Regions from separate parts of the Agrobacterium sp. SORGH_AS 787 genome, predicted to be linked through region 1. Evidence: riboswitches for the same ligand, from Rfam matches in the RefSeq annotation. Region 1 holds a riboswitch; each other region holds the start of a gene.
The links. Region 1 has a riboswitch for thiamine pyrophosphate ahead of thiB (thiamine ABC transporter substrate binding subunit). Riboswitches for the same ligand answer to the same signal wherever they lie in the genome.

Region 1 (10,623 bases):
GCATCGACATTGTCGATGGACTGGCGGTATTCAGCGAGTTTCTGTTTGACGTCTGTCGTGGTCACGGGTGGCCTCACTTCTTCTTGCCAAAACCGGGAAGACCCGGAAGACCGCCGAGACCCGGCAGCTTGCCACCACCGAGGCCAGGCAATCCGCCCGGCAACCCACCAAGACCCGGAGGCAGAGCACCCGGCTTGCCAAGACCTGCGGCTTCCGCCTGCTTCTGCAGCGCTTCAAGCTGCTTGGGGTCCATATTGGCGAGATCGGGCATGCCGCCCATGCCACCGAGACCCATCTTGCCAGCAAGACCGCCCATCATCTGCGTCATGATGCCGCCCTTGCCCTTGCCGCCCATGGCTTTCATCATGTCGGCCATGCCGCGATGCATCTTCAAGAGCTTATTGATTTCGGCAGCATCCGTGCCGGAACCGGCAGCGATGCGCTTCTTGCGGCTGTGTTTGAGAATATCCGGGTTGGCGCGCTCAGCCTTGGTCATCGACGAGATGATCGCCAGCTGACGGTCGAACATCTTGTCGTTCAAACCGGCGGACGCCATCTTGTCCTTCATGCCGGCCATGCCGGGCATCAGACCCATGATGCCGCCCATGCCGCCCATCTTCTGCATCTGGCGCAGCTGATCGGCCAGATCGTTGAGGTCGAACTTGCCCTTGGCCATCTTCTCGGCCATGGCGCGGGCTTTTTCCGCATCGATATTCTCTGCAGCCTTTTCGACCAGCGAGACGATATCGCCCATGCCGAGAATGCGGTCTGCGATACGGCGTGGATGAAACTCATCCAGTTCGTTCATCCGCTCGCCGGTACCAATCAGCTTGATCGGCTTGCCGGTGACGGCACGCATGGAAAGCGCTGCGCCGCCACGACCATCGCCATCCATACGGGTCAGCACAAGGCCGGTAATGCCGACACGTTCATCGAAATTGCGCGCCAGATTGACGGCATCCTGACCGGTCAGGCTGTCGGCAACCAGCAGGATTTCGTGCGGATTGGCCTTTTTCTTGATGTCGGCCATTTCCAGCATCAACGGCTCGTCGATGTGGGTACGACCGGCGGTATCGAGGATCACGACATCATGGCCGCCAAGCTTGGCCGCCTGGACGGCGCGCGAGGCGATATCGGTCGGCGACTGGCCGGCAACGATCGGCAGCGTATCGATGCCGGTCTGCACGCCAAGCTGGCGCAGCTGCTCCTGGGCGGCGGGGCGGCGCGTGTCGAGAGATGCCATCAGCACCTTCTTCTTCTCGCGATCCGTCAGACGCTTGGCAATCTTGCCGGTGGTGGTCGTCTTACCCGAACCCTGCAGACCCACCATCATGATGACGACGGGTGCCGGCGCATGCAGATCGACCGAAACACCTTCCGAGCCCAGCATTTCAACAAGCTCGTCATGGACGATCTTGACGACCATCTGGCCGGGCTTGATGGACTTCAGGACAGAAGCGCCAACCGCCTTTTCGCGCACCTTTTCGGTGAAGGTACGAACGACTTCCAGCGCCACGTCCGCTTCCAGAAGCGCACGGCGAACCTCACGCAGCGCTGCGGAAACATCGGCTTCCGAAAGCGAGCCACGGCCGGTCAGTCCATTCAAAATGGAGCCAAGGCGGTCCTGGAGGTTTTCAAACATCTGTTCTTCCTTCTTCGTTTCGGTTTCCCGAAACGTCGGTGCTTTTGCTGGCAAAAACAAGACGCCCGGAAATGGGCAAAGCCAAAAAGCACCCGAGGGCGCGTCGCGCTGTCGGGTGTTGACCTCCGGGATCTCTTTATACCTTGACGGGTCCCGGTCGGTGGCTTGGAGTCTTGAAACTGCCAGCTGATCGGGCGGGATAAACAGGAAATGCGCGCCAAAGTCAAGGCAAGTCCGGTGTTTTGGCGAAAACGCCTTCAAACGGACGACATTGTAGACGCTTCTTCGACGAGTATGGCGCTTGTCGTTTATCTATCCTCTTCCTATAGCTTACATCATGAACCGTCGAAACTTCTTTCGCCTCTCCGCCATTGCTGGCCTGCTGCTCGGCAGCGGCGGCATTTTTGCCAGCCGCTCCTACGCCAGCGCTTATTACAACGGCCCCGCCTCCGATCATTTCGACGGCGTGAGATTCTTCAATCCCAACGGCGAACAGCCGAATGGTTTTGGCGACCTGATGAAATGGCGCTTCAACGGCCACAGAGCTGAGTGGCCGGAGAACTATCCAAGCCCCTATCCGACAGCCAAGCCAGAGGCCCGCGTCGAGGGCAATGATCTACGCGTCACCTTTGTTGGCCACGCCTCCTTCCTCATCCAGACGGCAGGGTTGAATATTCTGATCGATCCGGTCTGGTCGGAGCGCACAAGTCCGTTCAGCTTTATCGGGCCAAAGCGCGTCAACCCGCCCGGCATCCGCTTCGAGGACCTGCCGCCGATCGATCTCGTTCTGGTCACGCATAATCACTACGACCATCTTGATCTCGAAACGCTGCACAGGCTGCATGTCGAGCACAAGCCGCATTTCGTCACGCCGCTCGGCAATGACGCGATCATCCGCACCAAGGTGCAGGCGGCGAAGATTTCGGTCGGAGACTGGGGCGATGCGATTGCCGTCAGCCCCGACATCAAAGTCCATTTCGAACCCTGCCACCACTGGTCGGCACGCGGGTTGAACGACAGGCGCATGGCGCTCTGGGCCGCCTTCGTCATCGAGACGCCCGGCGGCAAGATCTACCATATCGGCGATACCGGCTTTCACAGCGGGCTGAACTACCACGCCGCCGCCAAGAAGCATGGCAGTTTCCGCCTCGCCAACCTGCCCTTCGGCGCCTACGAGCCGCGCTGGTTCATGAAGGGCCAGCATCAAAATCCGGCAGAAGCGGTGGAAGGCATGAAGATCTGCAACGCGGCTTACGCCTGCGGCCACCATTGGGGCACGGTGCAATTGACCGATGAGGCGATCGACGCGCCCATAATCGCGCTCGAAGCGGCGTTGAAAAACCAGAGTGTGACCAAAGACAGGTTCCGCCCGATGCGCCCGGGCGAAGTGTTCGACGTTCCCTCCGTCTGACGCAGGCGGGTAACTGAGAACGCTTCCCGACGAGACTTCACTTACTCTGAAATGATCTTGACCCGCTGACCCGGCTCGACCGAGGCCGTGGTGCTCAGCGCATTCAGCACGCGAAACAGTTCCAGCTTGCGATCCGTACCCATCATCCGCGCGGCAAGCGAGGCAACGGTTTCGCCGGGCTTGACGGTAACGACACGAACGCGAAGCGGCTTCAGCGCGGAAATTTCGGCAGGCGTCATCTTGCGGAAGCTGGAGCGCAGCAAGTTCGCAACCGTTTCCAACTGCGCGCTGCCTTTCGGCACAGCGGTGAGGAAACGGAATATCTGGTCGCCGACGCGAATGACGGTGACGTCGAAATCCCACTTGTCGGCGCTGGCGCGCGCCGTTGCCGCAGGCAGGCCGTTCACCTGAATTTCCCGCACCGTATCCGGTATCAAGCCGGCCACCCAGCCACTCGTCAGATAGTTGGGCAGGCTGGTCTGCTTGGGATCGGCCACGCCATCGAAGCGGATCGCCATATCGCCAGGGCCGGTTGCGAGAACCGCTTCCACCTTGTTGTCGATCTGGAAGCCTTCCGGCACATCGAAGCGAATGCCGAGATTGCCGTGCAGGAACGTATTGCCGCGGACATAGCCCTCCTGCGGGCTATCGCCATAAAGCAGGCCGTCGATGCCGGTGAGGAACCAGTCGCGGCCCTTGTCGCCCACCTGGCCTTCCTGGCCGAAGGCGCGGGCATGGCGCTTGGCAAGCTCGATGCGCTGCGGCGTATTGGGGTGGCTCGACAGGAAGTCGAGGCTCTGGTCGCTATCGGGATCGGCCGAGGTGAAGCGCGCATAGGCCGCCATGGAATCGAGGAAGCGCGGCGAAGCGTAAGGATCATAACCCGCCTCCCCCAGCATCCGCACGCCGATCACGTCCGCCTGCAATTCCTGCTGGCGCGAGAAGGCCGCAAGCCGAAGCTTGCCGCGTGCGAGCGCCTGCTTGCCGGCAAGATCGCTGGACAGCACCTCCGCCACGACGCGGCTGGCAATGACTTCCGCCTCTTCGCGGCGCTGGCGCTCGATGCCGTGATTGGCAGTCACGTGGCCCATCTCGTGCGACAGCACGGCGGCCACTTCAGAAGCGTCATTGGCAAGCGCAAGCAGGCCACGTGTGACATAGAGATAGCCGCCCGGCAGCGCGAAAGCGTTGATGGCTGGGGAGTTCAGAATGGTGATGCGATAGGATTGCTGCGGATTTTCCGACACCGCCGTCAGCGCCCCGGTGATGCGGGCCACCAGACGCTCGGTCTTCTCGTCGTGATATTCGCCGCCATAGCTTGCAACGATGCGCGGATGCTCACGCGCCCCCATCTGCGCGCGCGGATCGTTCTTCTGCACCTCTTCCACGGTCTGCGGGTTGTCGGAAGGCTTCAGCGTCGACTGATAGGCGGGACTGAACAGCGACTGGCATGAGGACAGCAACAATGCTGCGGCACCGAGAGCTACGATGCCCCGCCGCGATCCCGACCGTCTTTCCTCATTGTGACCGGAGCGGCCATTTACGGCCTTCACACGCGTCATCATACCGCCAGTCCGCTCCAAACGTTCCTGATCATCCGTTATATGCAGACCAGAATATCAGCTTAAACCCCACAGGCACCAGAATGCCTGAACATCCAAAACGATCCCAAAAACGATCTATGCTGCGGAAAGACCCTGACAAAAGACGTTCTCTATATATGTCTCAAATAGTTGAGCCTAATTGGCAAGTGCAAAAAATACGCACCTTCACTGTCTATTTGCAGGATTGACATTGCGCCGCGTCCAAATTGTGGCACGGCAACGCACTACTTCTGGAGGAAGGCGCCGACCTCGGGAATGTCTGTGGCGGAAAAGAAGGCCTCCGTCGTTCCCTGAAACAGGATCTTGCCATCCGACAGAAACACCACGGCATCGGCAAGACGGCGAATATCGTCCGGGTGATGGGTCACGAGAAGGACCGTGTTGCCGTTTTCCGATTGCAGGTCTTTCAACAGCCCCGCCATGCCGGCACGCAAGCCCGGATCGAGTGCTGCAAAGGGTTCGTCCAACAACATGACGGCCCGTTGGCGAACAAGTGCCCGCGCCAGCGCCGCACGCTGACGTTCGCCGCCGGACATGCTGGATGGCAGCCGCTTTTCAAAACCCGCAAGCCCCACGCGTTCCAGCGCTGACGCAATCTTGGCCTTGTCTTCGCTGGTCAAACGGAGCGATGGACTGATGCCGAGACCGATATTGGTGGCGATATCGAGATGGGCGAAGAGGTTGTTATCCTGAAAGATCAGCGAGATCGGGCGTTCGGCCGGATCGCGTCCACTGACATCCTCAAGCCCAATCAGCACGCGACCGCTCGCCGGCTTTTCAAAGCCCGCTACAAGGTTGAGAAGCGTCGACTTGCCCGACCCGGAAGGACCGACGACCGCCGTCACCTTCGCTTCCTCGAAGGACGTATCAAGGAAGAACGCCTGCTGTCCAAGCTGCAGCGATACCTGTTCCAGCGTGACGTTTACTCGATCGCTTTTCATGCTGCTATTTTCGCTCTCTCGGATTGGCGCGACACGCCGCCTGCCGCGAGGATGAGGCAAATAACGCCAAGGATGAAGGCATAACCCGCTGCATCATTGGTGCGGTAGCTGCCCATATTGCTATAGACCAGCCACGGCAAGGTGACGAAGCTTTCGGACCCGAAGAGAGCGACGGCCCCGAGATCACCGAGCGACAGCGCCATGGCGAAGGAAAAGGCCATGGCGAAGGTCCGCCACAGGACCGGGAGATCGATCAGGCGAAAGCGGGAAAAACCGCTAAGCCCTAGGCTGGCAACTAGTCTGCCGGTTCTCGCCTGATGTGTGGTGAATGCAGGTTCCAGAACACGCATGGCAAAGGGCAAGGCCACCAGCATGTTGATGAGCGCCACGAGAAATGGCGCGAAGACGGACACATCGCCGAAAGAACGCAACAGCAGGAACCAGCCACTGCCAAGCACCACGGGTGGCACCAGAAGCACCATCGAAGCGCCGCCACCCAGCATCGCCGAAAGAACCCTCGCGCCCCGCCCCGGCTCGCGGCGATCTGCAATCGCCTGGCGCGCCCGAATAAGCGCCACGGAAATAAGGACCGAGAGCGATGCCGAGAGAAGGGCAATCGACAGGCTGGTGATCGCCGCGCGTCGAAACACCTCGGCGCTCAAAAGACGCCCCAGATCGGCAGTCAGCCCGGAGACTGCGACCGCTATCAGCGGCGACCCGACCAGCAGCATCGCAAGAACAATGACAAGCCCATCCCAAAGACGCGCCAACGGGCGAGCGGCATCGAAACGACGAACCGTCTGGCTCTGCGTCTGACCCTCCGCTTCCGCACCCGGCAGAAACGAGAGCAGCACGAGAAGCAGGCCGGTCATCGCAATCTGCATTAGCGAGAGTGCTATGGCACGTGGCGGATCGAAATCGAAGCGCAGCGCCTGATAGATCGCCACTTCGATCGTGGTCGCAGCCGGACCGCCGCCGAGCAGCAGGACGAGCGTGAAGCTCGTGGCGCAGAGCATGAAGATCAGGCCCGCCACACCCGGCACCAGCCGCCGTACCACCGGCCATTCGATGAAGCGGAACGTGGAGAGGGAATTCATGCCGAGCACGGCACTCATGCGCCAATATTCGTCGGGCATTCTTTCCAGCCCCGCCAGGAAGAAACGCACGGCAAGCGGCAGGTTGAAGAAGACATGGGCAATGAGAATGCCGGAAAGGCCGTAAATGCTGAAAGGCTGTTCCACCCCGGCAGAGAGGAGTGCCGTATTGAGAAGCCCCTGCCTGCCCCAGATGGCGATCAGCCCGAGAGCACCAACGATCACCGGCAGACCCATGGGCACCGCCATCAGCCGGATGATCCAGATACGGCCGGGAAAATCTCTCTGTCTAGCGAGCGCCAAGGCGACCGGTAGACCGAGCGCGACCGAAAGAACGGTGGAGAGCGTCGCCTGCCATAGCGTGAAGCGAAGAATGCGCAGCGTGTAGGTATCGAAGAGGGCGCCCGACGCCGCCTGTGTATCGAAGGACAGAAGCGCTGCGACCGCAAGCCCGATGAAGAGCAACACGGCGGTGAAAGCCGCCGTGCCACTGATCAGGAACCATCTTCTGTCGCTGCGCGCAATCACGGGCGGGGTCCGCGTGATATTACTTCACACTCATCGCGGTCAGCCACTCATCGATCCAGGCCTTACGGTTCTTCGCCACCTCTTCCGGCGACATCAGGAAGGTCTTGGTCGGCTGGACCAGCTTGTTGAAGGCATCCGGCAGCGGCTGCGACGTAGCGGTGACCGGCATCATCCAGTTGTTTTCCGGAATGGCATCCTGGAAACCAGGGGTCAGGATGAAGGCAAGGAACTTTTTGCCCAGCTCCTTCTCCGGCGCGTTCTTCAACAGACCGGCGACTTCGATCTGAATGTAATGGCCTTCCTCGAAGCTTGCAGCCTGATAGCGCTCGCTGTGCTCGGACACCATGTGATAGGCGGGCGACGTGGTATAGGAGAGCACCATCGGCACTTCGCCCTTGGTGAAGAGGCCATAGGATTCCGACCAGCCGGGGGTCACCGTCAAAACGCGATCCTTGAGCTTTGCCCAGGCTTTCGGCGCCTTGTCGCCATAGACCGACTTGACCCAGAGCAGCAGGCCGAGGCCCGGCGTCGAGGTCCTTGGATCTTGAATGGCGATCTTCTGCGACGGGTCGCCCTCAACCAGTTCCTTCAGGCTCTTTGGCGGGTTCTTCAGCGTCTGGGTGTCATAGACGACGGCGAAGTGCCCGTAATCATAGGGAACGAAGACATCGTCCTTGAAGCCACCGGGAACCTTGGCCGCGGAGGCATCGATGCCCGATGCTTCGAAAAGCCCGGTGTCTTTAGCTTCGGCAATAAGATTGGTGTCGAGACCGACCACGACATCCGCCTTGGAGCCGGCACCTTCCAGCTTCAGGCGGTTGAGCAGCGCCACACCATCGGCGACGCCGACGAAATTGACGGTGCAATCGCAGGTCTTCTCGAACGCCGCCTTGACCTTGGGGCCTGGACCCCATTCGGAGACGAAGCTTTCATAGGTGTAGACGGTGAGAACCTTCTTGTCCTGCGCAGCACCAAGGCTCGGCAGGAGGAAGGATGCGGCGACGAGGCCGGACAGCAGAAAACGACGATACATCAGACACCTTCTCGAATGGGTTACGGGAATAGGCGTCTGGATGGAAGCCGTCTAATCCCTCCGCCGGTGTTAACCGGATCAGGTTCTTCGGGTTGGCTAAAGCCTCTCAGCCTCGTCTTTCCGACAAAGCACCCCGTTAGAGCGAGAAAAGATGTAATGACACAATCGGTTATTGGCAAGACGGCAAGCGCCTATGCTTGCTCCGTCATGTAAACCAGTTCCCATACATGGCCATCGGGATCCTGAAAGCTTGCGGCATACATGAAGCCATGATCCTGCACCGGTTTCCACTCGCGCCCACCGGAGGACAGCGCCGTCTTTAGCATGCTGTCGATCTCCTGACGGCTGGACGCCGAGAGACAGGTCAGCACTTCCGTGCTGCTCTTCGCATCGGCGATCTCGCCATTGATGAAATCGCGGAAGCGCTCTTCCTGAAGCAGCATGACGAAGATGTTCTTCTCGACGATCATGCACAGCGTTCGCTCATCCGAATATTCCGGATTGAAGCTGAAGCCGAGCGCGGTGAAGAAGGCTTTCGATATCTCGATATTCTTCACCGGCAAATTGACGAAGATCATACGCATGGGCTGGCTCCTCCCTGTTGGAGCAAAGCAAAGCCCATATTCACGCACCTGTCAAAGACGGCGCTAAAATGAAGCGTATTCCTTGACGGAAAGCGCCCTAGCCTTCCATCTCTTCGCGCAGCATCTCAAGCTCTAGCCACTCTTCTTCCATGGCCTCAAGCTTCTCACGCAGCTTCGCCATCTCGTCTGCCAGCTTGTTGAAGCCGCCGGGGTCCTTGGCGAAAAGTTGCGGATCGGCCATGCGCTCTTCGCGCTTGGCAATTTCGCCTTGAAGCTTTTCCATTTCCTTCGGCAGGTTTTCGAGCGCGAATTTCTGCTTGAAGGAAAGCTTGCCCCTGGCCTTGGCAGGCTCGGCACTGGTCGCGGCGCTTGCCGAGGCCTTGGCCTTTTCCTGCTTTTCCGAACGCTTCTTGTCTTCTGCCGCACCCTTGCGCTGCGCCATCATGTCGGAATAGCCGCCTGCATATTCAATCCAGCGTCCGTCCGGCGCATCCGGATTGGCAGGCGCGATCGTCGAGGTCACCGTACGATCGAGAAAGTCGCGATCGTGGCTGACGAGGATGACGGTGCCTGAGAAGCTTGCGACGATCTCCTGAAGCAGATCCAGGGTCTCGATGTCGAGATCGTTCGTCGGCTCATCGAGGATCAGTAGGTTGGTCGGTCTTGCCAGGATCCGCGCCAGAATGAGACGCGCGCGCTCACCACCGGACAGATTGCGAATCGGCGTACGGGCCTGTTCCGGCTGGAACAGGAAGTCCTTCATATAGCCGGTCACATGCTTCTGCTCGCCATTGACCAGCAGGCTTTCGCCACGACCATCGGTCAGGTAATGCGCCAGCGTATCGTTCGGATTGAGGTCCTCGCGCTTCTGGTCGAGTGTCGCGATTTCCAGATTGGTGCCGAGCTTCACCGTGCCGCTGTCGGGTGCCAACTCTCCGGTCAGCATCTTGAGAAGCGTGGTCTTGCCAGCACCATTTGGGCCAACAAGGCCGATGCAGTCGCCGCGATGCACGCGCAGCGAAAAAGGGGCGACGATGGTGCGATCGCCATAAGCCTTGGTGATGGCTTCCGCCTCGATGACCAGCTTGCCGGATTCGCGCGCTTCGACTGCGGTTGCCTGCACGGTGCCCTGCGGACCCTTATGTCCGCGATAGGCGGCGCGCATGTCGCGCAGCTCTCCCACGCGGCGCATGTTGCGCTTGCGGCGTGCCGTCACGCCATAACGCATCCAGTGCTCTTCGCGCTCGATGGCCTTGCCAAGCTTGTGCTGTTCCAGCTCTTCCTCTTCCAGCACCTTGTCGCGCCATTCCTCGAAATGGCCGAAGCCGCGATTGAGACGGCGCGACTGGCCGCGGTCGAGCCAGACGGTGGCGGTCGAGACCTTTTCGAGGAAACGACGGTCATGCGAAATGAGGACAAGCGCGCTTCGCGTCTGCTGCAATTCGCTTTCCAGCCATTCGATGGTCGGCAGGTCGAGATGGTTGGTCGGCTCGTCCAGCATGAGAATGTCCGGCTCCGGCGCCATGACCCGCGCCAAGGCCGCGCGACGCGCTTCACCGCCCGACAGGCTTGCTGGATTTTCCTGGCCGGTCAGACCGAGATGTTCGAGAATATAGCTGACGCGATAGGGATCGTCGCCTGGTCCAAGACCGGATTCGGCATAGGCCTGCACGGTGTCGTAAGCGCCGAAATCCGGCGCCTGCTCCAGATAACGGATCGTCGCGGAGGGATGACGAAAAACCTCGCCCGATTGCGCTTCGACCAGGCCGGCGGCGATCTTCATCAG
Region 2 (10,623 bases), 150 kb from region 1:
GCGCATCCGCGCTTCCATGCCGCGAAAGCGCAGCAGAAGCTCTTCGCCAAAAGGCGTCAGCCCCGCACCGCCACCCTGCTTGCCGCCGCGCTGCGATTCGATCACCGGCTCTGTGAACATGTGGTTCAGCGCATCCACCAGCAGCCAGGCACGGCGGTAGGACATGTCCATGGCGCGTCCGGCCGCAGAGATGGAGCCGGTGGCAACAATATGCTCCATCAGCTCGATCTTACCGCGCCCCAGCCGCTCGCCCGGTGGAAAATCCACCCGCAGCACGGGCTTGAGAGGCGGGCGCGATGGCGTGTCGCTCATGGCTGCACGGCTCCGAAGCGATCCCGCCAGGACGGCTGCGCGCCCTCATCGGGAAGCGCGGTCGCCTCGAACACGCCGCGGGCAATGGCACGCGCCATGACAAGCGTAGCAAGATGGCAGAGTTCGGCAAAATCGCTCGGCTGCGAGAGCGGGCGTCTGCCCGTCGCGGCGGCAAACATCGTGTCGCCATCGCCGGAAAGATGCGAGGGCAGCACGGCGCGGGCAAGCCCATCATGCGCCAGGATCGAAAGCCGGTGCGCCTGCGCCTTGGTCAGCACCGCATCCGTCACCACCGCGCCAATGGTGGTGGCAATCGGCCTCATACCCTTAAAGCGCAACGCCGTATCGGACTCGGTAAACTGCGCTGGTAAGCCAAGCCCGCCAAACTCACTTTGACGCTCAAACGGGGCCGCCCAGAAGTGGCGCGTCGTACCCACCGTTACCGTGCCCATAGCGTTGACGGCGACGATGGCTGCGATGGTAATGCCGGATGATGTTTTGGCGCTGGCGGAGCCAAGCCCACCCTTCACCGTTGCCGTAGAGGCGCCGGTTCCAGCACCCACGGTGCCGAGCGCAAAGGGTTCGTTCGAGGCGGCCTTGAACGCCTCATACCCCATATCGCGGTAGGGCGAATGCAGCCCCCAATCCTTATTGCCGCCATTCAAAAGATCCATCAGGATCGCCTGCGGCACGATCGGCACGCGGGTGTTGCCCACCGGAAAGCCGCGCCCGACCTGCCGCAACCCCGCCTGCACCCCACCTGCCGCATCGAGCCCAAAGGCCGATCCGCCGGAAAGCACGAAGGCATCCACCGCCTCCACCGTCATCGATGGATCGAGAAGCGCCGTATCGCGCCCACCCGGCGCACCACCTAGAACCGAGCCGGAGGCAATCGCCGGTTCATCGAAGACGATGGCCGTCACGCCGGAGCCAAGCGCCAGATCGGTGGCATGGCCCACCGCAACACCGTCAATATCGGTCAGCAGATTATGCAAGGGCGGCATTCCTTCTGTTGTCATGCCGGTATCCCGCTGTGGGGGTGTGTTGTCAATGTGGGCTTAGGGTGTCGTGGTACGACGTGAACTCCGAGTTGCCTTTGGGGGAATGGCCTCTCCGTCACCACACTTCGGCTCTTTCGGTAACACACCGAGACGGACCGCACCCCCCTCTGTCCTGCCGGACATCTCCCCCTCAAGGGGGGAGATCGAACTGTTGCACCGTCTCGCCCCAAACTCCGGTGAGATAGGACATGCGAAGGGCTGCGCTTGCCGATCTCCCCCCTTGAGGGGGAGATGCCCGGCAGGGCAGAGGGGGGTATGCGGCAGATCCAAACCAGAACTTTAAACCCGACAGCAGTGGATCAAGTTCGGGAGGACGAAGGATGCACTCACCTTAAAAATAGCCTCACGAAAACACAGCCGTCCCAATCACCGGCGTCGACGGCACCGCCATATCACGCGGCTCCAGCATGCCGGAGAGAAAGGCCTCGCGCCCCGCCGTCACGGCTTTCGCAAAGGCACCCGCCATGATCACCGGGTTACCTGCACCGGCCACCGCCGTGTTCAGCAGCACCGCGTCATAGCCAAGCTCCATCACCGTTGCCGCATGCGATGGGCGGCCCAGCCCTGCATCGACGATCATCGGCACATCGGGAAAATGCGCCCGCATGGATTTGAGCGCGGTAAGGTTCAGCGGCCCCATGGCGCTGCCGATCGGCGCGCACCAGGGCATCAGCACCTTGCAACCCGCGTCGATCAGTCTTTCCGCCACCACTAGATCGTCGGTGGTATAGGGAAACACCTCGAACCCATCGTCTGAGAGCATGCGGGCCGCTTCCACCAGCGCGAAGACATCCGGCTGGAGTGTGTCGTGATGGCCGATCACCTCCAGCTTGATCCAGTTGGTCTTGAAAACCTCCCGCGCCATCTTGGCCGTCAGCACCGCTTCCTTGGCGGTGTGGCAGCCCGCCGTGTTGGGCAGGATGAGGCGGTCGAGTTCGCGGATCAGCTCGAAGAACTGCCCGCCCTTTTTGCCGCCTGCCGTTTCACGCCGAAGCGAAATGGTGAGGATATCGGTTCTGCTGGCGCGAATGGCATCCGCCAGAACGGCAGGCGACGGATAGCGGGCCGTGCCGAGCAGTAGCCTTGAGCTGACATCGCGATCATACAATCGAAACATGGTTCATCCTCCCTGCATGGGCGAAAGGATTTCGATCCGGTCGGAATCCTTTAAATGGAATTGCGGGCGATCCTCCACATGAACGAGATCGCCATTCACCGCCGTTGCCAGCCAGTCGCCCTCGAAATCGAGCGCGAAAAGAAGTTCTGACAGCGTGGCGGCGGAAAGATCATGCACTTCGCCGTTGACGTGGATCCGCATGGGATACCTCCTCTTGCTGAAGAAAATCGGCGGCCTGCCGCGCCATGGCAGGAGAGAGCAGAAAGCCGTGCCGGTACGCACCATTGATGAAGAGCGTTTTGCCCTCTTTCACAATGCGCGGAAGATTGTCGGGGAAGGCGGGCCGGATGCCGGTGCCGCTTTCGATGATTTGCGCTTCGCCGAAAGACGGGTGCAGCGCATAAGCGGCGTTCAGGAGCTCCATCATCGAGCGGGCGGAAATCGGCCCCGCCTCCTCCGTCTCGATCATCGTCGCCCCCACCATGAAGCGCCCCGGCTCACGCGGGACGATGTAGAGCGGGATGCGCGGATGGAGGAGCCGCACCGGGCGCGACAGCGAAACCTCGCCGGTCGCGAGATAGAGCATTTCGCCGCGCACGCCCCGAAGTCCCGAGAGCGAGCCCACCCGCGTATGGCCGGTACAATCGACGATGCGGTCGAAGCCGCCTTCATCGATTGCCTCACCACCCAGATGGAAGACCACGCCGCTTTCCAGCAAACGCCGATGCAGCGCCACCATCGCCAGCCGCGGATCGAGATGGCCTTCGCCCTCGAAGAACAGCCCATGGCGGAAGCGCCCGACAAGGTCCGGCTCCAGCCCCGCGATCTCCTCCTCATTCACCACGCGGTAGCCGCTGGTGCGGGAGGCAAAGCGCGAGAGTTCCGCTTTGTCCCGTGCGTGTGCGACTACCAGCGTACCGTGGCGTGTGACGAGGCCGGGCGTGGCCTCCTCCCACCAGTCGAGCGCCGACTGTCCGAGGTCGAGCACCGCCTGTTCGGCGCTCTCCCTTTCGCACCAGGGCGCCAGCATACCGCCGGCAAACCAGGATGCGCCGCGACCGATCTGAGGGGCGGTGTCGAACACCGCCACTGCAAGACCGCGCCGCGTCAGCTCAAGGGCAGCCGTCAGACCGGCAACGCCTGCCCCTTTGATGAGAATGCGCATCTCATTCACCGGGAACCGGCTGTTCCAGCGGCATATAGAGATCGCCACCCTGGCGGAATTTCTCCGCCATTGCCTCCAGCCCCTCCTTCTGGGCTTCGGCGCGAATATCGTGGGAAATGCGCATGGAGCAGAATTTCGGCCCGCACATGGAGCAGAAATGCGCAACCTTGTGCGCTTCCTTCGGCAGCGTCTCGTCGTGATAGGAGCGCGCCGTTTCCGGATCGAGCGACAGGTTGAACTGATCCTCCCAGCGGAATTCGAAGCGTGCGCGAGATAGGGCGTCGTCGCGCAGCTGCGCCGCCGGATGCCCCTTGGCGAGATCGGCGGCATGCGCCGCGATCTTGTAGGTGATGACACCGACCTTCACGTCGTTTCGATCCGGCAGGCCCAGATGCTCCTTCGGCGTGACATAGCAGAGCATCGCCGTGCCGAACCAGCCGATCATCGCCGCACCGATGCCCGACGTGATGTGGTCGTAACCCGGTGCGATATCAGTCGTCAGCGGTCCAAGCGTGTAGAAGGGTGCCTCGCCGCAGGTCTTCAACTGCTTGTCCATATTCTCCTTGATCTTGTGCATCGGAACATGGCCGGGGCCTTCGATCATCACCTGGCAATCCTTCGCCCAGGCGATCTGCGTCAACTCGCCAAGCGTCTCCAGCTCGGCAAATTGCGCGGCATCGTTGGCGTCGGCAATCGAGCCCGGACGCAGGCCGTCCCCCAGCGAGAACGACACGTCGTATGCGCGACAAATGTCGCAGATCTCGTCAAAATGCTCGTAGAGGAAGCTTTCCTTGTGGTGATGCAGACACCACTTGGCCATGATCGACCCGCCGCGCGAGACGATGCCGGTAACGCGATTGACGGTCAGCGGAATGTAATGCAGCCTGACCCCGGCATGGATGGTGAAATAATCCACGCCCTGCTCGGCCTGCTCGATCAGCGTGTCGCGGAACACCTCCCAGGTCAGATCCTCGGCAATGCCGTTGACCTTCTCCAGCGCCTGATAGAGCGGCACCGTGCCGATCGGGACCGGCGAATTGCGGATGATCCATTCGCGGATATTGTGGATGTTGCGCCCAGTGGAAAGGTCCATCACCGTATCCGCACCCCAGCGCGTGGCCCAGACCATCTTCTCCACCTCTTCCGCCATGGAGGAGGTGACGGCGGAATTGCCGATATTGGCGTTGATCTTCACCAGGAAATTCCGCCCGATGATCATCGGCTCGGCTTCCGGATGGTTGATGTTGGAGGGGATGATGGCGCGCCCGGCCGCCACTTCCTGGCGAACGAATTCCGGCGTCACATGATCTGGAATATGCGCGCCGAAGCTTTCGCCATCGCGCACAAGCTTGTCCTGCGCCGCCTCGCGTCCGAGATTTTCGCGGATGGCGATATACTCCATCTCCGGCGTGATGATGCCCGCCCGCGCATAGGCCAGCTGGGTGACGGCCTTTCCATCCCTGGCCCGCAGCGGCTGGTTGCGCACCGGAAATTCCGGCGTCAGTCGCTCGCCGGTGGCAAAGCCATTGTCTTCCGGCTTCACATGCCGGCCCTCATAGGCTTCGACATCGCCACGCGCCAGAACCCATTCCTGGCGATGGCGCGGCAAACCGGCATCGATGTTTACCAGATGCGAGGGATCCGTATAGGGACCGGAGGAATCATAGACGGTCACCGGCGGTTCACCGGCGGTGGGATGGACCGCAATTTCGCGCATCGGCACGCGGATATGCGGGTGGAGAATGCCGGGCTTGTGCACCTTGGTGGAAGCGGGCAACGGACCTGTGGTGACGGTGGGGGTGAGGTTTTTAGCGGCAATGTTCATCGTGAGGCTCCAAAGCAAAACAGTGGAGACCCAGTTCGAGCATGAAGACGAAAAGCGCGGGATAGAAATGATGACGGTTCCCCGGCGTGAAGCCGGTTCTGCCAGAATGCCCGCGTTTGCACCGTCCCTACGCCAGTATGAACTGGATCAGGTTCAACGGGTCACTGCGCGCTCTAGCAGTATCTCAGCCCCTTGCCGGGACCCCCCTGGTGAATGGCGCAATCAAAAACCTCATGGGGCCGATTGTCAAGCTGGCTGTCGGTTGCGCTGAAACTGAATAGCGCACCAAGCAATGTCACCGGAAATTAACCCCACCATTTATAACAATGTTATGTTTTTAAATGTAACTCAGAAGTTATGCGATAATGACTCCAGTTAAAGGGAGATACTTGAGATGAATTCTACTATCCGTGACGTATTGGCAAAATTCGGCCAGCTTCCCGTTTCCGTCGACACGATTGCCGATGACGCCGATCTTTATGCGGTAGGACTGTCCTCCTTTGCCTCGGTGCAGCTGATGCTCGGACTGGAAGAAGCTTTCGACATCGAGTTTCCCGACAGCATGCTGAACCGCAAATCCTTTGCCAGCATTGCCGCCATCGAAACCACGGTCAAAGCCATTCTCGACGGGAAAGAGGCTGCCTGATGAACCTCGCCGTCGCGCCTCACCGTGAAGCACTGAGCGCCCGGGCGGCGCGCGTGGCGGCGATTGCCGCAAAACATGCCGATGCGGTGGATACCGAAGGCCGCTTCCCGAGAGAGGCCGTCGACGCGCTTCGCCAGGAAAAGCTGCTCGGCATTCAGGTGCCGGTTCACATGGGCGGCGAAGGTGCCACCATGCTGGAGCTTGCCGATATCTGTTCCATTCTGGGACAGTCCTGTTCGGCCACGGCCATGATCTACGCCATGCACCACATCAAGGCTTCAAGCCTTGTGGAACACGGCGAAGACAGCCAATGGCACAGCGCCTTCATGCGCCGCCTTGCCTCCGAACAATTGCTGCTCGCCTCCGCCACCACCGAAGGCGGCATTGGCGGCAATCTTCGCAATTCCATCTGCGCCATCGAAGTGGATGGTGGCACCTGCCGCCTGGAAAAAGACGCGACCGTTATTTCCTATGGCAGCGAAGCCGACGCCATTCTCATCACCTCGCGTTCCCACAAGGATGCCGCTCCCTCCGATCAGGTGATGACGGTGTTTTTGAAGCACCAATACAGCCTTGAGCGCACCCATGTCTGGGATACGCTCGGCATGCGCGGCACCCGCTCCGACGGTTTCCTGTTCAAGGGCGAGGCTCCGGCCGAACAGATCTTTCCCAAGCCCTTTGCCGAGATCGCGGCCCAATCCATGCTCGCCACATCGCATCTTCTGTGGAGCGGCGTCTGGTATGGCATCGCGTCGGATGCGGTGGCACGGGCGCAAAGCTTCGTGCGCGCCGCCGCCCGCAAATCCCCAGGCTCTGCGCCGCCCGGTGCGCTGCGTCTTGCCGAAGTGTCGAACAAACTGCAGATCGTCAAATCCAACGTGATTGCCGGCATCAAGGCCTATGAGGAAACGAGAGCCGACCCGGACAAGCTGATGTCGATGGGCTTTGCCGTTGCCATGAACAACGTCAAGATCTGCTCGTCCGAGACCATTCTCGAAATCATCGACCATGCCATGCTGATCTGCGGCATCATGGGCTACAAGAACGGCACGCCCTATAGCCTTGGTCGTCATCTGCGTGACGCACATTCCGCCCGGCTGATGATCTCCAACGACAGAATTTTGAGCAATTCCGCCAATCTCCTGCTGGTTCAAAAGCAGGATACCAGCCTTTTGAGGTAGGACCATGGACGCACAAACATCTTTCCTCGACAGGCTCTTCGACAAGGGTTTGCTCATCGATACCGGCGTGGACGGTCTCTATGGCCGTAGCGGCCAGTTCGAGGACGTCATCACCGGTCTCGAAAGACTTGTCAGCAAGGTGGGCGGCGGCGACAAGGCCGAAGCGATCCGCTTTCCGCCCGGCATCAACCGCGCTTACTTCGAAAAGAGCGGTTATATGAAGAGCTTCCCGCAGCTTGCCGGCACCGTCCATTCCTTCTGTGGCTGCGAGCTTGACCACATCAAATTGCTGAAGTGCATGGATGAGGGCGGCGATGACTGGGCGAAAGACCAGAAGATCACCGATATCGTGCTGACCCCTGCCGCCTGCTATCCGCTCTACCCGACCATTGCCAAGCGCGGCAATTTGCCCGATGGCGGCGGTCTTTACGATATTCAGTCCTACTGCTTCCGTCACGAGCCTTCCAAGGACCCGGCGCGTCAGCAGCTCTTCCGCATGCGCGAATATGTGCGCATGGGCACGGAAAGCGATGTCACCGATTTCCGCCAGCTGTGGATGGATCGCGGCGTGGCAATGATGGAAGGCATCGGCCTCGACGTGAAACTCGATATCGCCAACGATCCCTTCTTCGGCCGTGCGGGCCGGATGCTGGCCAACAATCAGCGCGACCAGAACCTGAAGTTCGAGCTGCTGATCCCCGTTACCTCGTCCACCAACCTGACCGCCTGCATGAGCTTCAACTACCACCAGGACGCTTTCGGTGCGAAATGGGGTCTCAATCTCGCGGACGGTTCCGTGGCCCACACCGCCTGCGTCGGCTTCGGCCTGGAACGTCTGGCGCTTGCACTCCTTGCCAAGCATGGTCTTGATGTCGATCAATGGCCGCAGTCGGTTCGCGATACGCTATGGAACTGAGGCCTAAGAGGTACGCATGACGGCAATTTTTCCGGCCTTGAGCCCTGAGAGCCATGTCCCTCACCTGCTCCACGCATCCGACAGGATGTGGCCGGAAACCAATTGCTTTGTCGATTTGTGGATCGAACTTGTGGCTGCCTGCGGCCTCCCGCCGGAAGCCATGTTCGGATTTACCCTGACGCAGGACTTTGAAGGCGACCACTTTACCTTCTTCAAGATGCCGCTCGAGGATCTCGAGGCGCTCTACGGCATCCGCTCGACAGAGCTTGCGATCTTCGACAATGTCGAAACCCATATCGAAACGCAGCTGAATCGTGCCCGGATTTCCCTGATCGAGGTGGACAGCTTCTACCTGCCGGACACGCATGGGGTCGGCTACCGCAACGATCATGGCAAGACGACGATTGCCATCAACCGCATCGACCGCGCCAATCTCAAGCTCGATTATTTCCACAATGCCGGCTACTTCGCGCTGGAAGGCGAGGACTATGCGGGCGTGTTCCAGCACCACTTGAAAGAAGGCGAACCGCCCTTCCTGCCCTATGCGGAGTTCGCCAAATTCCCGGAAAAGCCGGTCCCCGAAGAGCGCCGCTGCGCAGTTGCAGAGCGCCTGCTGGTGCAGCATTTTTCCAGACGACCGGCGGACAATCCCATCCGGGCCTTCTCGCAGGTTTTTCCGGCACAGGTCGAAAAGGTTGCCAACCGCCCCTTCGGCTTCTTTCACAAATACGCCTTCAACACGCTGCGCCAGCTCGGCGCCAATTTCGAGCTTGCGGCCAGCCACCTGCAATGGCTCGCGGGACCACAGGCTTTCGATGACGCAGCGGCAGAGGCGCTGAAGATCGCCGAAGTGGCAAAGACGGTGCAGTTCCAGCTGGCTCGCGCCGTGGCGCGGCGTAAATTCGAGCCGCTTGCGACTGCGCTCGATCCCGCGGCTGACGCCTGGGACGCGCTGATGACGAAGCTTTCCGCCCATCTCGACGACGCCAGCGAGGCCGCGTGAGCGCGAGCCTTCGAAATGACGCCCTCCCCGGTCAGTGGCTGAGGGAGGGTTGGACGCTGACATTGACGCAAGCCGGCGCCTGCGAGCGCCCATCCGGCATTCCGGCTGATGCGGAACGCTTCGATGCACCCGTTCCCGGCACGGTGGCCGAAGCTCTGGAGAAGGCTGGCCGGTTCGACCGCTTCGATCCGAAGCCCCTCAACCATCTCGACGCCTGGTATCGGCTGCGGCTTGAAACCGAAAAACCGCAGACGGCGACGCTGCATTTCGATGGGCTTGCCACCATCGCCGATCTCTATCTGAACGACGAGCTTATCGCGCACTCGACAAGCATGTTCGAAGCGCTGGAGGTTGCCGTCACGCTTTCCGGCACGGACGAGTTGGCGATCTGCTTTCGTGCGCTCAAACCGCATCTGGAAAAGACCGGTCCCCGCGCCCGCTGGCGTCCGCAAATGATGTCGACGCAAGGCCTTCGGCTGGTCCGCACGACGGCGCTCGGTTATATGCCGGGCTGGTGCCCGGAGATCCACGCAGCAGGGCCATGGCGGTCGATCCGGCTGGTGCGCGATGGCAACGCGGATTTCGACCTCACTGCCTTCACTAACGAGTTGACGGAAGACGGCACCGGCATCATTCGCGTGACTGTCGAAGCGGCTGCGTCGTCTACCCTCGAAATCGGCTGCGGCGCTCGCTGGCAAAAGCTTGCGCCGGTCTCCGACGGAACCTTCTCCGGCGAACTACGCCTTCCGGCCATAGAGCCCTGGTGGCCCGCCACCCATGGCACGCCCACGCTGCACGAGGTTTATCTTCGCGTCGACGGCAAGACGCACAGGCTTGGCAAAACCGGCTTCCGCCGCATCGAGATAGACCATGGCGCAGATGGCAAAGGCTTTGGCCTGACGATCAACGGCGTGCCGATCTTCTGCCGGGGTGCCGTCTGGTCCAACGCCGATATCGTCCGTCTTCCCGGCGCGAAAGAGGATTACGAGCCGTGGCTGCGGCTTGCCGCAGAGGCGGGCATGAACATGATCCGCATTGGCGGCACCATGGCCTATGAGACCGGAGATTTCTTCAGCCTCTGCGATCAACTCGGCCTGATGGTCTGGCAGGACATGATGCTCGCCAATTTCGATTATCCGGCAAAGGATGAAAGCTTTGTCGCCCATATCGAAAAGGAAACGGCAGACCTCCTGGCCAATACCGCTCTCTCGCCTTCTCTTGCCGTGATCTGCGGCGGCAGTGAAATGTACCAGCAAGGCGCGATGCTGGGTCTCAGCGAATCCTTCTGGAAAGGACCGCTCACCGAGGAGATGTTGCCTCGCTTCATCAAAGCCCGTCGCTCCGATATCGCCTATGTGCCGAACTCGCCCTTTGGCGGCGCGCAGCCTTTCTTCACC
Region 3 (10,623 bases), on a different contig from region 1:
TGTATGGCATTCGTGGCCGCTCTTGGATCGCACTCGCCGATCCTGTCGGGGACGAAAGCGAATTTTCCGATCTGATCTGGCAGTTCGTCGAAACCGTGCGTGCCAATGGTGGACGAGCCGTCTTCTACCAGATCTCATCCGCGTCGCTGCCCTATTGCACAGATGCCGGCTTGCGCGCCTTCAAGCTCGGCGAACTCGCCATGATCGACCTCAAGCGCTTCGAACTGAAGGGCGGCAAGCTCGCCAATCTGCGCCAGTCGCTGAGCCGTGGAGCGCGTGACGGCCTGACCTTTTCGGTTGTCGATACGCCGGATGTGCCGGCCATCTATGACGAGTTGAAGAGCGTCTCCGATTCCTGGCTGGAGCACCACAACACCCGCGAGAAGACCTTCTCGCTCGGCTCCTTCGAGCGAGACTACATCCTCTCTCAACCTGTCGCCGTACTGCATAAGGATGGCAAGATCACCGCCTTCGCCAATCTGCTGATGACCGATACCAAGAACGAAGTCACGGTGGACCTGATGCGCTTTGCGCCGGATGCGCCGCGCGGTTCCATGGACTTTCTTTTCGTCAGCATCATCGAGCACATGCGTGAACAGGGCTATGCCCAGTTCAACCTCGGCATGGCGCCGCTGTCCGGCATGTCGAAGCGCGATGCCGCACCGGTCTGGGACCGTATCGGCGGCACCTTGTTTGAGCATGGCGAGCGCTTTTACAATTTCAAAGGCCTGCGCGCCTTCAAGTCTAAATTTCATCCCAAATGGGAGCCACGGTATGTTGCCGTCTCGAACGGCACGAGCGCCGCTCTGGCATTGATGGACGCAACGGTTCTCATCAGCGGCGGCGTGAGAGGAGTGATCGGTAAATGAGATTTTTGAAACGCCTCACAGGCGCATTGCTTACGGCAGCGGTTTTGCTGCCCTCACACGCGCCAGCGCAGGACGCTCAAAAATACGAGACCGGCATGATCCCGGCCAATCACATTCTCCTGCCCGATGGCGACATCACCTCCACGGTCTTCCTGGTGTCGGATGGCAATGGCTGGGATGAAAGCGAGCAGAAGGAAGCAGACGCTCTGCTCGAAAAGGGTGCCGCCGTCGTCGGCATCGATTTTCCTGCCTATATAAAGTCGCTTGAGACCGACCCGGATGACTGCGTCTACATGATTTCCGACATCGAGCAACTCGCGCAGGAAATCCAGCGCAAGGCCGGCGTCTCGAATTACAGTCTTCCAATCATCGCCGGCACAGGCGATGGCGGCGCGCTTGTCCTGGCGATGATCGCCCAGAGCCCGGCGGCAACCATTGGCGAGGCCGTCGCAGTTGATCCGATGGCGAGCATTCCTTTGAAGAAGGTGCTCTGCACGCCTGCAACGAAAGACAAGGACGGCGATCGCACGATCTACGGCCTGACAGATGGTGCGCTTCCCGCGCCAGTCACCGTTCTCTTCACGCCCAAGGCCGACCCGAAGGGCCGCGCCCATGTCGATGCACTTTTGAAAGATCATTCGGACATCGACGTGAAGGATGTCACCGACGACGCGACGACGGCGCTGACCCAGGTTCTTCAGGACCGGATCGATGCCGCCGCAAATTCCGATAGCCCGCTTGGCCTGCCGCTCACCATTCTCGAAACCAAGCCGACCATGGACACGATGGCAATCATCTATTCGGGTGATGGCGGCTGGCGCGATCTCGACAAGGATGTCGGCGGCTTCCTGCAACAGGACGGCATACCAACCGTCGGCGTCGATTCCCTGCGCTATTTCTGGTCTGAGAAGAAGCCGCAGGATGTGGCCAACGATCTCGCGCGCATCATCGATACCTACCGTAAGGAATGGAAGGTCAACAATGTCCTGCTGGTCGGCTATTCCTTCGGCGCAGACGTTCTGCCAGCAGCTTACAATGCCCTGCCTGAGAAGGATAAGTCTCGTGTGGTGCAGATGAGCCTGCTATCGCTATCGCATGAAATCTCCTATGAGATTTCGGTTGGCGGCTGGCTGGGTGTTTCCTCGGATGGCGCGGAAGATCCCGTCAACGATCTTGCCAAGATCAACCCCAAAATCGTCCAGTGCGTCTATGGTACGGATGACGATGAAAGCGCCTGCCCTGCGCTGAAAGACAAGGGGATGGAGCTCGTTGGGATCGAAGGCGGCCACCATTTCGATGAAGACTATGAGGCGCTGACGCGCAAGATCATTGCTTCGCTGAAGCAGCGACTGCAAAAATAACGCCGCTCCAGTCGCTGTCGACATCTTGAATACAGCCGGCAGGCTTTGTACTGATTCTGACAGCGTGTCGTGCAAACGGGTCGAACGACCTGTGTCAGCGACGTTGCTAAAGAACAATGGCCCGAAACGTGGCGCATATCGGAGATATTGCGACACGCCGTGGGTACGGCAACCAAAGTGTGTGTACATGCAATTTCCCAACAAGCCCGCTGCCATTTCCGATACCGAACGACAGGAGCGGCTTCAGCGCTTACGGGTGAAAATGCGCGAGCATGGCTTCAGCGCCGTCCTTCTCGGCTCGACTGAAAGCCTGCGCTATTTTACCGGGCTGGTATGGCACCAGAGCGAGCGCCTGCTTGGTGCCGTTATCACCCCTGATGCTCTCCATTACATCGTGCCGGGCTTCGAAAAGAGCCGCGTCGACACACTGCCGCATCTGGAGGGCGAGGTTCACATCTGGCAGGAAGAAGAAAGCCCTGCGGCACGTGTCGCAAGCCTTGCCGGTCCATCCGGCCTGATCGCGCTGGATGATGCACTCCCGCTCTTCATCTATCACAGCCTTGCCACCAAGGTCGGGCCTGATCGTCTCGTCGACGGAGGCCCAGTGATCCGCGGCCTCCGGCTTCTCAAGTCCAGCGCCGAAATTGCCATTATTCACTACGCGATGAACCTGACGCTGGAAGTGCACAAGCGCGCTCATGCCATGATGAAGCCAGGCGTAGTCGCATCCGATGTCGTCCGCTTCATCGACGAGCAGCACCGTGCGCTTGGCGGCGAGGGCGGCTCTTCCTTCTGCATCGTCTCCTTTGGTGAGGCGACATCGCTGCCTCATGGCGCCGACGGAGAACAAACCTTACAGCCGGGCGACGTCATTCTGGTCGATACGGGAACGCGGATCGACGGTTATCATTCCGACCTGACCCGCACCTACGTGATGGACGAGCCAAGCGCTGATTTCGCCCGCGCCTGGGCCATTGAACGGGAAGCACAACAGGCAGTTTTCGATGCCGCGCAGCTTGGCGCACCTTGTGAAGATCTCGATACGGCAGCCCGCGCCGTGATGGCACGGCATGGACTTGGGCCGGATTACGCCCTTCCCGGACTACCACATAGGGCGGGCCATGGTCTTGGACTGGAGATCCACGAAGGCCCGTATATCGTGCGCGGGAACACGCAGCCGCTTGCCGCCGGCATGTGTTTCTCCAACGAACCCATGCTGGTCTATCCGCACAAGTTCGGCATCCGTCTTGAGGATCATATCTATATGGCTGCGGACGGCCCGCACTGGTTCACCCAGCCAGCCCACTCGCCCGTCCAGCCATTCGGTTAAATTCGGACGTCCAGGCTCTCCTCCACCTATGTTAGCCCTTGCGCAAGATTCATATATTTTCTATCCCAAGAGAGCTTGAGGAGAAATCGATGTCCGTTGCCGAAAAAAGAAAAACAAAAACGCCTATCCTGGCCGACCGCATCGCTGAGTTCGTCGAAAAGATCAAAACAACGCGCAAGGACGATGGCACCTTCGATACGAAAGCGATCGGACGTCTTTGGGACGACGAGGTCCGTTTTCACTTCGAGAACGGCAGAACCGCGAAAACCCTTGAGCTCTACATCGTCAAGTACCGCTATGCGCTGAAAGACGCGTTCGGGCCAAAAACCACACCGCTTGCCATCTGCAACATGAAGAAGCTGCGCGAGCGTCTCGACACCTACATTGCGCGTGGCGATTACCCGCAAAGCGGGGTCGCGATGTCGATTGTAGAGAAGATCGAAAGGGCGGAGCACAACACGGCCGGACGAAAGCCGCGCTTCCTGCTGCGCGTTTCGGACTTCATTTCCGCCATCAATGGGGTCAGCACCAAGGAAGAGATGCAGGCGCTGTGGGACCGGGAAATGGACGCCATGACCGGCAGAACGCAGGCAACGATCATTTCCTATATTACCAAATATCGCAACGCCATCCGCGAAGCATTTGGCGAGCAGCACCCCATGCTGCGCATCGCCGCCGGCACGCCGCAGCTTTACGACGAGGCCCGCAAGGCCAAGATGGCGAAGATTGCGCTCAAGCACGGCTCACTCATCACCTTCGAACATTATTCCGAGGTGATGCGGCGATGCCGGCGCTTCCTTCACTCCGAGGACCCTTTGACGATCGGCATCGGCCTGATCGGAACCACCGGGCGACGCCCCTTCGAAGTCTTCACCCAGGCCGAGTTCACGCCAGCGCCTTACGGCAATGGCGTCTCCAAATGGAGCGTGATGTTCAACGGCCAGGCGAAGACGAAACAGGGCGAAGGGACCAAATACGGCATCACCTATGAAATTCCGGTGCTGGAGCAGGCAAAAATCGTGCTTGATGCCTATCGGCGTTTGAGAGACAGCAGCGACGGCAAACTATGGTTCGGGATGAATGTGGACGACTTCTCATCGGATGCAAGACTGCCGCTGCGCGATGCGATGATGGCGAAATTCGAGGACATCTGGCCGAAGGAAGAGCCGCCAAAGCCCTATGGCCTGCGCCACCTCTACGCCGAGATCGCCTATCGCAACTTCGCGCCTGCCAACGTGACGAAGAACAGCTATTTCGCCGCCATCCTCGGCCATAACAACAACGATCTTGAAACATCGCTGTCCTACATGACCTATGCTTTTCCAGAGGACGAGCAGGAATCGCGGGCCCGCGCAGAGCGCGTGGCAGACCGCACCATCCGCCAGATGATCACCGTCAATCAGATTCCAGGGATTGCGGGCGAATAGACCATCAGGTTCTTCTATAGCGTCGCGCCAGATACATCTCCACAACAGCGCGTGTTAGAAAAGATGCCAGGCCAACAATGATCGCAACCACCCGAATGCGAAACTCGTCGGCCTCGACTTCCGCGTGGCGTGTGTCCAGCAGGGTGTGTTCTGTAACCGTGATCTCGCCGATGATCTCTCGGATCCGATCCATCGTGCCGACAGCCATATAGCCGATCTCATTCTGTCGGGCGGCATCCGCACCGACATCGTCGTAGAGCGATATCGATTGCTTCAGCTCTTCGAGCTTCTTCTCGATCAGTTGGTCCAGCGTTTTGACCCGCACGACCTGGCCGGAATTGTCCGAAATCCGGGTCATCAACTCGTTCTGAAGCAAATGAAGGCGCTCCATCGCCTTTTCATAAGGGGCGAGATAGCGCTTGTCGCCACTGACGAGGTAGCCTCTCTGCCCGGTCTCGGCATCGTCAAGCGCGATCAAAACATCCTTGGTCGTGTCGATTGCCTCATAGGTATGCACCACCATGTCGTAGTGGTCGCTCAACAGATCGTGGGTCCAGCTTGTGGCAAGAATGCCGGCCGCGACGACGACGCCAACGGGGATCGACCGCAACAAAGTCGGGAAAGTCAGATATTTCTGACGCAACGACGTCCAAGACCAGTTAGACATGTTCACGGCCGCCCAAGCAATCACAATTCAAGGTCTCACATCCCGCTGATGCCACGCTGTCGACGAATGGCAGAGTATTATGCCAGTTGGTTCAACGCGACAACAATTGCGAAGTTCAAGACGGCGTCTTATGAATTTGACGCAAGCCCGTTAGGACGAGCGGAATTTCAAGAACCTTGACACGGCAGAGCTTTTCTCTTTTAGCTTCATGCATTCCGAGGGGAGCATCGAACGATGCTGAGATGGCGGTGAGCCGGACCCTTGAACCTGATCCGGTTAATACCGGCGTAGGAACGGAACGGTTGCCGTCAGGCAGAGCTTTCTCTTCCATGCGCCATGCTTACCCGGATTCGCAAATGGCGTGTCTGGAGATCAATGGCCCATGGTAAGCTTTCCCACCGCAAATAAAGCAGCAGAACTTTTGGGCCTCGTGCGCGAGCGGCGACCGCGTGTCCACTGCCTGATGAATACGGTGGTGCAGAAATTCACTGCCGACGGCATTACCGCAATCGGCGGCATCCCTTCCATGACATCGTCCGAAGAGGAAATCGAAAGCTTCGTGACAAAGACCGATGCGGTGACCATCAATCTTGGAACGCTGGACGAAGCGCGCCGCAAGGTCATCCGCATTGCCGTCACGATCGCCAATCACCAGGGCAAGCCCTGGATCGTCGATCCGGTGCATTGCGACTACTCCCCTTCGCGGCTGGATTTCGCCCATGAATTGAGCCGCCTGCGCCCCTCGATCGTGCGCGGGAACGCAGCAGAAATGGCGGTGATCGGGGACGTCGGTGGCGCATTGCGCATTCAGACGGGAGCCGTCGATCGCTTGAGGGATGCCGATCGCAAGGTTCGGATCGTCAACGGTGACGCCCTGATGGCGAAAGTGACAGGAACCGGCTGCCTTTCCGGCGGCGTCATCGCGGCCTTCATGGCTGTCGAGCCGGATGTGATGCTGGCAGCAGCATCGGCGCTGGCCGTCACCGGCGTTTCGGCAGAGATCGCCGCCAGACATGCCAGCGGACCGGGATCCTTCGAGGTCGCCTTTCTGGACGCGCTCTTCAATCTGAAGAGTGGAGACATTCTCTCCCATGCGAGGATCGAACATGACGAAGATTGATTACCGGCTGAATGCCATTGTCGACGCCTCTCTGACAGATGTCGCGACACTTCCCGAGCTTGCAGCTCTGGCCGCAAAGAATGGTGCGACGATCATCCAGTATCGCGACAAGACCGCCTCCACGCGCAAGATGATCGACCAGGCAAAAGCCATGGTCGCTGCGCTAAAAGACACGGGCGTGCCGCTGGTGATCAACGACCGGCTGGATGTCGCCATGGCGACCGGCGCAGATGGCGTACATCTCGGGGCAGACGATATGGATGCCGACACGGCAAGACGGCTTCTCGGCCCGGATGCGATCATCGGGTTGACGGTGAAATCAATGGATGACGCACGGCGCGTGGCGCAAGCACCCGCCGATTATGCCTGCATTGGCGGCGTGTTCGAGACCACGTCCAAGGTCAATCCGGATACGCCTGTCGGGCTTGCGGGGCTGAAGCAACTCAGGGCATATCTGCGTAACGAGCGCCCGGACCTGCCCGTTGGCGCTATTGCCGGTATCACGCTGGAGCGCGTTCCAGACGTGATCACGGTCGGTGCCGATGGGGTAGCGGTGATTTCCGCTTTGTTTCGTGCGGGCGATATCGCAGCGACGGCTAAGGCGTTTCGCAGTGCTGTGGATGACGCGATGGGAGTACGCCCATGACCGCGATTGCTTTGACCATTGCTGGCTCCGATAGCGGCGGCGGGGCCGGTATCCAGGCCGATCTCAAGACATTCTCCGCGCTTGGCGTCTATGGTGCGAGCGTCATTACCGCCATCACCGCACAGAACACAAAGGGCGTGACCGCAGTTGAAGATATCTCGGCGGCAATCATTGCTGCGCAGATGGATGCGGTGTTTTCCGACCTCGATATCAAGGCGATCAAGATCGGCATGGTCTCGCGCACCGACACGATACGAACGATCGCCGAGAGACTGCGCGGCCGGCCCCAACCGGTCGTCCTTGACCCGGTGATGGTGGCGACCTCAGGCGACAGGCTGCTTCAAGAAGAGGCAATCGAAACTCTTCGAAGCGAATTGCTGCCGCAGGCAATGCTCGCCACGCCGAACCTACCCGAGGCGGCGTTGCTGACGGGAACCGGCATCGCCACGGAGCGTGCCGCGATGCTGAAACAGGCGGAGATGATTTTGGCGCTCGGTGCGAGGGCTGTGCTGATCAAGGGCGGCCACGGCACCGGATCAGAGAGCGTCGATCTTCTTGTGGACGGTCAGACGATTCAAGAATTTTCCATGCCGCGCATCGAGACGAAGAACGACCATGGCACCGGCTGTACGCTTGCGGCGGCAATCGCCGCCCATCTGGCGCTTGGCCTGCCGCTGACGGATGCCGTCGGTCTTTCCAAAGATTATCTCCAGGGTGCACTGGCCGCGGGCCGCGACCTGAAGGTCGGGCACGGGCACGGGCCGGTGCACCATTTTTACCGCTGGTGGGCGCCCTGACGGACCTGCCCGATCAAGATTTGCGCTCCGTCGCCCGAGGCTTGGGGGCGGCGAGCGCGTTGCGGATGGCGAAGCTCGAATGGATGCGCGACACGCCCGGCAGCTTGGAGAGAATGTCTTTGTGCACCCGCTCGAAGTCGCCCGCCGTTTCCACCTCGACGCGGAGAAAATAATCCGAGCCTCCGGTCATGAGATAGCATTCTCGTACCTCCGGATAACGCCGCACGGCATTTTCGAAGCGATTGAGAAAATCCTCCGTCTGCCGGTCGAGCGTGATCTGGACGATGACGGAGATCATCTCGCCGCCTGCGGCGCTTCCGGTGATCGCCGTGTAGCCGCGAATAACGCCTTCCCGCTCCAGAATATCCACGCGGCGCAGACAGGCGGAAGGCGAAAGCCCGACTTCAGCAGCAAGCTTGGCATTGCTGATGCGGGCATTCAGCCGCAGCAGCCGGATGATATGGCGATCGGTCGCGTCGAGCGAAGACATGAGTTCATTCCGAATGATCGCATAAAATTGCGATAGTGAAGATATTATCGAATAATATTCGACTGAGACTGCTTAAATTCAAGGATCATTGCAATACCTTGTTGTGATAAAAACAAAGGGAACGACAATGGACATGACCATCCAGCAGCAGAAAGCTCAAGGTGGCGCAAGCGGCTATTTGAGCATCGATCTTGCAGCCCTTCGCGACAACTATCTCAAGCTCGCCGCCAAGGCGCCGCAGGCGGTGACGAGCGCCGTGGTGAAGGCAGATGCCTATGGTCTCGGTGCCGATATTGTCGCTCCCGTGCTTTACGATGCGGGATGCCGGCACTTCTTCGTCGCTCATATCGATGAGGCGTTGTCTCTTCGCCTGCACATCGCTCCCAATGCGAAAATCTTCGTTCTCAATGGTCTCCAGCCCGGCAACGAAACCTCCTGCTCTGCGCTGAATATCGTTCCGGTTCTCAACTCGCTGGAGCAGATTGCCCAATGGTCGGCGCAAGCATCCGTTCTCGGCAAGACTCTGCCTGCCGCACTGCAAATCGACACCGGCATGTCGCGGCTCGGCTTGGCGCCCTACGAGGTGGAAGCGCTGCTGGCGGCACCGGCCATGCTCAAAGGCATCGATCTTGCCTGCATCATGAGCCATCTCGCCTGTGCCGACGAGCCTGATCACCAGGCCAATGCGCTACAGCTTGCCGTCATGCGCAAGACCACCGAGCAATTTCCGGGCGTGCCGGTCTGCTTTGCCAATTCCGGCGGCATCTTTCTTGGCACGGATTATCACAATGCCCTGATGCGACCGGGCATCGCGCTTTATGGCGGAGCGCCCGCCTCGACCGTTCCCAATCCGATGAAGCCGGTCGTCGGCTTAAGCGTTGCCGTGGTTCAGACCCGTACAGTGCCTGCTGAAAGCTTCGTCGGCTATGGCGCCTCGCTGCGCACCACCGCAGAAACCCGTCTGGCAACGATTGCCGCGGGATACGCGGATGGCCTGCCGCGCTCTCTGAGCAGCCGAGGTGCCGCTTATTTCAACGGCGTTCGGCTTCCCATTGCCGGGCGCGTGTCGATGGACAGCATCACGCTCGATATTTCCGCCCTGCCCGAAGACACGCTGACCCATGGCAGCCTCGTCGAAATCATCGGCCCGCACCAGACCCTCGAGGCGATTGCCGAGGATGCGGGCACGATCGCCTATGAAATCCTGACGCGGCTCGGCCAGCGCTATCGTCGCGCCTACCTCTATCCGGAAAAGCAGGCCGCCGCCTCTTCCACCATCGCTCGAAACCTGTGAGGCCAGCATGAACATCACCATTCTTGGAGCCGGCGTCATTGGCGTCACCTCAGCCTGGTATCTGGCCAAGGCCGGACATTCCGTCACCGTCATCGACCGCCAGCCCGCAGCGGCGCTGGAAACAAGTTTTGCCAATGCCGGCGAAGTCTCGCCCGGCTATTCTTCTCCCTGGGCCGCACCCGGCATTCCGATGAAGGCGCTGAAGTGGCTCTTCATGGAGCACGCGCCTCTGATCATTCGCCCCACCGCTGATCCTGCCGCCTGGCGCTGGATGATCCAGATGCTGAGCAACTGCACGGCCGCGCGCTACAACGTCAATAAGAGCCGCATGGTGCGCGTGGCCGAATATAGCCGCGACTGCCTGATGGCGCTTCGTGACGAGACCGGCATTCAGTATGATCAGCGCATGCAGGGTACGCTGGAAGTCTTCCGCACTCAGAAGCAGTTCGACGGCATCGGCAAGGACGTGGAGGTTCTCAAAGCCGGCGGCGTGCCTTACGAAATCCTCGATCGTGACGCCTGCGTTGTAGCAGAGCCGGGTCTTTCCTCCTCTCGCGAGAAAATCGTCGGTGGCCTTCGCCTACCGGGCGATGAGACGGGCGATTGCTTCATGTTCACCTCG

Region 2: it holds a riboswitch for thiamine pyrophosphate, as region 1 does, so the genes downstream of both, thiC (phosphomethylpyrimidine synthase ThiC) here and thiB (thiamine ABC transporter substrate binding subunit) in region 1, are expected to answer to the same signal.
Region 3: it holds a riboswitch for thiamine pyrophosphate, as region 1 does, so the genes downstream of both, QE435_RS05200 (hydroxyethylthiazole kinase) here and thiB (thiamine ABC transporter substrate binding subunit) in region 1, are expected to answer to the same signal.

The regions. Positions count from the first base shown of each region.
Region 1 is NZ_JAUTBG010000002.1:783,946-794,568, forward strand. It holds gene QE435_RS13175 (chorismate mutase) at 1-65, opposite strand, end outside; gene ffh (signal recognition particle protein) at 74-1,642, opposite strand; gene QE435_RS13185 (MBL fold metallo-hydrolase) at 1,980-3,053, shown strand; gene QE435_RS13190 (M48 family metalloprotease) at 3,095-4,618, opposite strand; gene QE435_RS13195 (ATP-binding cassette domain-containing protein) at 4,882-5,598, opposite strand; gene thiP (thiamine/thiamine pyrophosphate ABC transporter permease ThiP) at 5,595-7,220, opposite strand; gene thiB (thiamine ABC transporter substrate binding subunit) at 7,240-8,253, opposite strand; TPP riboswitch at 8,292-8,399, opposite strand; gene QE435_RS13210 (VOC family protein) at 8,445-8,837, opposite strand; gene QE435_RS13215 (ABC-F family ATP-binding cassette domain-containing protein) at 8,935-10,623, opposite strand, start outside.
Region 2 is NZ_JAUTBG010000002.1:637,436-648,058, forward strand. It holds gene QE435_RS12525 (winged helix-turn-helix domain-containing protein) at 1-312, opposite strand, end outside; gene QE435_RS12530 (P1 family peptidase) at 309-1,316, opposite strand; gene QE435_RS12535 (thiazole synthase) at 1,717-2,490, opposite strand; gene thiS (sulfur carrier protein ThiS) at 2,494-2,691, opposite strand; gene thiO (glycine oxidase ThiO) at 2,660-3,655, opposite strand; gene thiC (phosphomethylpyrimidine synthase ThiC) at 3,657-5,480, opposite strand; TPP riboswitch at 5,587-5,698, opposite strand; gene QE435_RS12555 (acyl carrier protein) at 5,875-6,126, shown strand; gene QE435_RS12560 (acyl-CoA dehydrogenase family protein) at 6,126-7,307, shown strand; gene QE435_RS12565 (amino acid--[acyl-carrier-protein] ligase) at 7,312-8,223, shown strand; gene QE435_RS12570 (DUF1839 family protein) at 8,240-9,226, shown strand; gene QE435_RS12575 (glycoside hydrolase family 2 protein) at 9,223-10,623, shown strand, end outside.
Region 3 is NZ_JAUTBG010000001.1:1,177,996-1,188,618, reverse strand. It holds gene mprF (bifunctional lysylphosphatidylglycerol flippase/synthetase MprF) at 1-869, shown strand, start outside; gene QE435_RS05220 (AcvB/VirJ family lysyl-phosphatidylglycerol hydrolase) at 866-2,230, shown strand; gene QE435_RS05215 (Xaa-Pro peptidase family protein) at 2,418-3,560, shown strand; gene QE435_RS05210 (telomere resolvase) at 3,650-4,987, shown strand; gene QE435_RS05205 (CHASE3 domain-containing protein) at 4,992-5,654, opposite strand; TPP riboswitch at 5,863-5,965, shown strand; gene QE435_RS05200 (hydroxyethylthiazole kinase) at 6,037-6,774, shown strand; gene thiE (thiamine phosphate synthase) at 6,761-7,420, shown strand; gene thiD (bifunctional hydroxymethylpyrimidine kinase/phosphomethylpyrimidine kinase) at 7,417-8,217, shown strand; gene QE435_RS05185 (Lrp/AsnC family transcriptional regulator) at 8,231-8,707, opposite strand; gene alr (alanine racemase) at 8,835-10,001, shown strand; gene QE435_RS05175 (D-amino acid dehydrogenase) at 10,009-10,623, shown strand, end outside.